Regions from separate parts of the Pararhizobium sp. DWP1-1-3 genome, predicted to be linked through region 2. Evidence: riboswitches for the same ligand, from Rfam matches in the RefSeq annotation. Region 2 holds a riboswitch; the other holds the start of a gene.
The links. Region 2 has a riboswitch for thiamine pyrophosphate ahead of thiB (thiamine ABC transporter substrate binding subunit). Riboswitches for the same ligand answer to the same signal wherever they lie in the genome.

Region 1 (3,204 bases), on a different contig from region 2:
GGCCGAGCGGCATATAGAGCGAGCCGCCCGCCTGGAACTTTGCCGCCATTGCCTCTAGCCCTTCCTTCTGCGCCTCGGCGCGGATGTCGTGGGAAATCCGCATCGAGCAGAATTTCGGCCCGCACATCGAGCAGAAATGCGCGACTTTATGGGCTTCCTTCGGCAGGGTCTCGTCATGGAAGGAGCGCGCCGTTTCCGGATCGAGCGACAGGTTGAACTGGTCTTCCCAGCGAAACTCGAAGCGGGCCCGCGACAAGGCGTCGTCGCGCAGCTGGGCGGCCGGGTGCCCCTTGGCAAGGTCGGCAGCATGGGCGGCGATCTTGTAGGTGATGACACCGACCTTGACGTCATTGCGGTCGGGCAGGCCGAGATGCTCCTTCGGCGTGACATAGCAGAGCATCGCCGTGCCGAACCAGCCGATCATCGCAGCGCCGATGCCCGACGTGATGTGGTCGTAGCCGGGGGCGATGTCGGTCGTCAGCGGCCCAAGCGTGTAGAAAGGTGCCTCGCCGCAGACTTCCAGCTGCTTGTCCATGTTTTCCTTGATCTTGTGCATCGGCACATGGCCGGGGCCTTCGATCATCACCTGGCAATCCTTGGCCCAGGCAATTTGCGTGAGTTCGCCGAGCGTTTCGAGTTCGGCAAACTGCGCGGCGTCATTGGCATCGGCGATCGAGCCGGGTCGCAGGCCGTCCCCCAGAGAGAAGGTCACGTCATAGGCGCGCGCAATGTCGCAGATTTCGTCGAAATGCTCGTAGAGGAAGCTTTCCTTGTGGTGATGAAGACACCACTTGGCCATGATCGAGCCGCCGCGCGAAACGATGCCGGTGACGCGGTTGACGGTGAGCGGGATATAGGCGAGCCGCACGCCGGCATGGATGGTGAAATAGTCGACGCCCTGCTCGGCCTGCTCGATCAGCGTATCGCGATAGACCTCCCAGTTCAGGTCCTCGGCAATGCCATTGACCTTTTCCAGCGCCTGATAGAGCGGCACGGTGCCAATCGGAACCGGCGAATTGCGGATGATCCACTCGCGGATATTGTGGATGTTGCGGCCGGTCGATAGGTCCATGACGGTATCGGCGCCCCAGCGCGTCGCCCAGACCATTTTTTCGACTTCCTCGGCCATCGACGAGGTGACGGCGGAATTGCCGATATTGGCATTGATCTTCACCAGAAAATTCCGGCCGATGATCATCGGCTCGGATTCCGGGTGGTTGATATTGGCCGGGATGACGGCTCGCCCACGGGCAATTTCCTGGCGGACGAATTCCGGCGTCACGTGATCGGGAATGCTGGCGCCGAAATTCTCGCCGTCGCGCACCAGCGCTCCGTTCGGCGGTTTGCGGCCGAGGTTTTCGCGGATGGCGATATATTCCATTTCCGGCGTGATGATGCCGGCACGGGCATAGGCGATTTGGGTCACAGCCTTGCCGTTCTTGGCGCGCAGGGGCTGGTTGCGGTGGGGAAATTCCGGCGTCAGCCGTTCGCCGGTGGCAAAGCCGTTGTCTTCGGGTTTGACGTGGCGGCCGTCATAGGTCTCGACATCGCCACGCGCGGTAGCCCAGGCCTGGCGCTGCCGGGACAGACCGGCGTCGATCGAGACGATGTGCGCCGGATCCGTGTAGGGGCCGGAGGGATCGTAAACGGTGACGGGCGGTTCGCCCGAGGTGGGATGCACGGAAATTTCGCGCATCGGCACGCGGATATCCGGGTAGAGTTCGCCCGGAATATGCACCTTGCGGGAGGCTGGCAACGGGCCCGTGGTAACTGTGGGTGTGATGTTTTTTGCGGCAATAGTCATGGTTGAGGCTCCAAAGTTGGAGACCCAGTCATCAGAGCCGGAATGATGAAAAGACGCCGACGCGAATCCGCAAACGGAATCCGAGTCTCAACAGCGCTTGCACCGTCCCTACGCCAGTATGAACTGGATCAGGTTCAACGGGTCACTGCGCTGCTTGAGGGCGGCAAAGCCACCGATCATGCCAGCAGAATCTCAGCCCCTTGTCGGGACCCCCCTGGTGAATGCGCCGATCTAGCCACAGTTTTGGACGGAGCGTCAAGGGCCGTTTGGCGCAGCACCCGGCGTGCGGCTCTCGTTGAGCGCCGGAAGACTGTGAAGATATCCAATGATTACAATCGCGCCCTCGACAGCGCCGCCCCGGCAAATTATCTATAAAACATGACCTCAGCGAGCGAAGACACGATTGCCAGCCGCATCAGCCGCATCCTTGCCGACAGGATCGTCACCGGGCAATTGGACCCGGGCACGAAGCTGCGCCAGGACCATATTGCCGAGGAGTTCGGAACCAGCCACGTGCCGGTGCGCGAGGCCTTCCGCCGGCTGGAAGCGCAGGGGCTTGCGGTCAGCGAACCGCGCCGGGGCGTGCGGGTTGCGTCCTTCGATCTGAAGGAAGTGCGCGAAGTGGCGCAAATGCGGGCAGCCCTTGAGGTTCTGGCCCTTCGGCATGCGGCGCCGCATCTGACGGCTGCCATTCTGGATCAAGCCGAAGAGGCCACCGTTGCGGGCGACAATTCCCATGATGTCCGCTCCTGGGAGGAGGCAAACCGCCGTTTTCACACGCTGATTCTGACTCCCTGCGGCATGCCGCGCCTCTTGGCCGCCATCAGCGATCTGCATGCGGCCAGTGCCCGTTTCCTGTTCGCCAGCTGGCGAACCGAATGGGAAGTGCGCACCGATCACGATCACCGCGCCATCCTGACATTTCTGCGTCAGGGCAATATCGAAAACGCCGCGCCTGTGCTTGAGCGGCACGTACAATGGATCGGCCAAAAACCCGTCCGCAACGCTTCCGGCGCAACCCGTGACGCTTTTGCCATCGTCGGCTGACGATTTTTTCACAGCTTATTTTCCCTGATTTTGCTCGCTCCCGGCGCGTGCCGCAGCATTACCACAGCACGTATTACGTGAATTTATCCGTTTTGCATCAAAAAGGCGGTTGCGGTTTTCTGTCCTTCGATAAATTATAGATAATTATTATTTTTAATCTATCGAATGGGTACCAGATGCTGAGAGATGAAAAACACGCTGATTTCCCTGTTGAAAAGAGCGTTATAGGCGAGATTTCTTATGGGGAAGATCCCCAAATAGCTCGCTTTTCTCCCGATGACGCAAAAATTATCTATAATTTTCCATTCAACGATTTGCTCTTTCAGGCGCACTCGGTTCACCGCGAAAATTTC
Region 2 (3,204 bases):
GCCGACATCGAAAAGCTGACGCCGCTGGCGCTGTCGACGCTGCCGGAGGCAACGCGCCAGCTGGTGGCGCAGAGCTATACGGCCGCCTTCCTGCCGCTGTTTCTGACGGCCGGCGGTATTTCGCTGATCGCGTTGATTGCGGCGATCAGCCTGAAGGCCGTGCGGTTGCCGCAGAAGCCGGCGGGGTGAGGGGGTGCTCCCCTTGTGGGGAGGGTCGGAGCGAAGCTGCGGGGAGGGGTTCTTTTTCCGGAATTCGGGAGCAACTGCCATAACGTGATGGGGTCAAATATAGACCATTCGCGGCACTTGAACGCATTTTTGGGGGGCGACCATTCCGGTTCCCGGTGACATATTCGATTTGGTGGCAATGTATCGGTACAGAACATCGTCCCGCGCTTCGCTCATGAAACTGTCAAAATGGCAATGCACTTGAAAAACCCAAGTTGTTAGGTTATTGTGAAACATGGTCACCGTTCTGCGCGCTGCCGGGATGCGATTTGTCATCTACCCCGATGACCACGAGCCGGCGCACGCCCATGTTTATGGGGAGGGGGAAGCCCGCATCGATATCCTTGATCTCACCGTGTTATCGAACAGGGGAATGAAGAAGCGGGATTTGAGTGTGGCCCTTGCCATCGTTCAGGCAAACCAGCGCCTGTTCATCGAAAAATGGGAGAGTATTCATGGGTGAGATCATTCTTGAAGATCGCCACTACCAAGCAGCGACCATGCAGGGGGATGCGGAGCGCAACCAGTCGCCGATCCCCGCTTCGGTTCGTTTCGATGAAGCATCCGGCCGCATCGTCGTGGATTTCACCAACGGAGCTGCTTTCATGGTGCCCGCCCGAGCGATACAGGGCCTGGAGAATGCAACGGACGTGCAGTTGGCTGAAGTCGAGCTTATGGGCGAAACCGGACTGCACTGGGAAACCCTGGACGTGGATTTCACCATCGCGGGTTTGATGAACGGCATATTCGGAACTGTAAAATTCATGGATGCGCAACGCCGGGGTGGTCAATCCCGGTCAGCGGCCAAGATCAAGGCAAGCCGCGCCAACGGTGCCAAGGGCGGACGCCCACGCAAGACCAGCTAGGCCTTGCAGGATCAGAGCTGAAAGGGCAGTTGATGCCTCATTGCGTTCTTTTCCGTTTTGAAAAGAAGTCCCCGCCCAATCCCCACAAGCGGAGGGGCTCGACCGTGGCAGCTGCGAAACCGCGCGCGACATGACAGCCTGCACTCCCAAGCCCCCTTGCCAAGCATTTCCCTCAGGTCTAAACCTCCTTCTGCTCTAACGGGGTGCCGGTCGTTCTTTTTTGGAACGTTCGGCTGAGAGGCTTTTTGAAAGCCAACCCGAAGAACCTGATCCGGTTTGTACCGGCGGAGGGATTAGACGGCACATTCCAGCGCCCTATTCCCATTTTTTGGATTTATAAGGAGGCGCGGATGCGCAAGGCAATCATTCCATTTTTCGCGGCGTTTGCTGCCCTTACGGCCTCGTTTTCCGCCTCGGCCGAAGACCAGGTGCTGACGGTCTATACCTATGAGAGCTTTACCAGCGAATGGGGCCCCGGCGCCAAGGTGGCGGAAGCGTTTGAAAAGACCTGCGGCTGCAAGCTGTCTTATGTCAGCGTTGCCGACGGCGTCGAGCTTCTCACCCGGCTGAAGCTTGAGGGCGCCTCCTCCAAGGCCGATATCGTGCTGGGCCTCGATACCAATCTCGTGTCCGAGGCGAAGGCGACCGGCTTCTTTGCGCCGCACGGCGTCGATACCTCGGCCGTCAAGGTTCCCGGCGGCTTTGCCGACGATACGTTCGTTCCCTATGACTACGGCCATTTTGCGGTGATCTATGACACACAGGTGATGAAGGAACCGCCGAAAAGCCTGAAGGAACTGGTCGAGGGTGACCAGAACCAGAAGATCGTCATCGAGGATCCGCGCACCTCGACGCCGGGTCTCGGCCTGCTGCTCTGGATGAAGTCGGTCTATGGCAATGAAGCGCCTGCCGCCTGGGCAAAACTCAAAGACCGCGTGCTGACCGTTACCCCCGGCTGGTCGGAAGCCTACGGCCTGTTCACCAAGGGCGAGGCGCCGATGGTGCTGTCCTACACGACCTCGCCGGCCTATCACATGGTTGCCGAAAATACTGACCGCTATCAGGCGGCTTCCTTCTCCGAAGGCCATTACATCCAGATCGAAGTGGCTGCCATGACCAAGGCTGCCAAGGACCCGGCGCTCGCCAAGCAGTTTCTCTCCTTCGTCACCGGCCCTGAGTTCCAGTCGATCATCCCGACGACCAACTGGATGATGCCGGTTGCCGCCACCAAGGAACCGCTGCCGGAGGCATTCGGCAAGCTGGTGACGCCGGAAAAGACATTTTTGATGCCGTCGGACGAGGTGGCCGCCAACCGCAAGGCCTGGATCGACGAGTGGCTGGCGGCGATGAGCAAGAACTGACACCGCCAGCGATGATTGTTTCGTCGTGGCTGTGGAGAACGGTTTTCCTCTTCTCCCCAGCGGGGAGAAGTGCCGAGCGACTGCGAGGCGATGAGGGGGCGGTTCGGCACATTCTGAGTGTTTGGCCCCCTCATCCGGCCCTGCGGGCCACCTTCTCCCCGATGGGGAGAAGAGGGGACGAGGTGACGCCCGTAAACGAGATAAAGTCATCATGATCAACCGCATGGAACGACGTTGGACGCTAACCGCCGGGGCGCTTTGCCTCGGGGGCATTGTGCTGTTCGTCTGCCTGGCGGCGGCCGCTCTTCTCGCATTTGATGAGCCGGGTTCTGCCAATGACGGCATGGTATTCGATGCCTATGTCTGGCGTGTGGCCCGGTTCACGCTGTTGCAGGCGTCGCTTTCGACAGTTCTTTCCATCGTCTTCGCCATCCCCGTTGCCCGGGCGCTGGCGCGGCAGGCTGTCTTTCCGGGCCGTGTCTGGATCATCCGGCTGATGGCGTTGCCGCTCGGGCTGCCGGCGCTGGTGGCGGCTCTGGGGCTGATCGGCATCTGGGGGCGGCAGGGGGTGCTGAATACCGCGCTTGTGGCTGTTGGGCTCGATCAGCCGGTCAGTATCTATGGCCTGTCGGGTATTCTCGTCGCCCATGTTTTCTTCAACATGCCGCTGGCGGCACGGCTGATGCTGGGCGGGCTCGAGCGCATTCCCGGCGAATACTGGCTGGCCGGGGCCAATCTCGGCATGCGGC

Region 1: linked by a shared signal. The riboswitch ahead of thiC (phosphomethylpyrimidine synthase ThiC) and the one ahead of thiB (thiamine ABC transporter substrate binding subunit) in region 2 are both predicted to bind thiamine pyrophosphate.

What each region holds. Positions count from the first base shown of each region.
Region 1 covers NZ_JAFCTR010000002.1:645,084-648,287, reverse strand. Annotated here, with positions in the region: gene thiC (phosphomethylpyrimidine synthase ThiC) at 1-1,804, opposite strand, end outside; TPP riboswitch at 1,892-2,030, opposite strand; gene ACP7BS_RS07685 (GntR family transcriptional regulator) at 2,183-2,851, shown strand; gene bioB (biotin synthase BioB) at 3,085-3,204, shown strand, end outside.
Region 2 covers NZ_JAFCTR010000018.1:62,316-65,519, reverse strand. Annotated here, with positions in the region: gene ACP7BS_RS26050 (MDR family MFS transporter) at 1-189, shown strand, start outside; gene ACP7BS_RS26045 (DUF4160 domain-containing protein) at 464-691, shown strand; gene ACP7BS_RS26040 (DUF2442 domain-containing protein) at 684-1,094, shown strand; TPP riboswitch at 1,284-1,404, shown strand; gene thiB (thiamine ABC transporter substrate binding subunit) at 1,445-2,455, shown strand; gene thiP (thiamine/thiamine pyrophosphate ABC transporter permease ThiP) at 2,667-3,204, shown strand, end outside.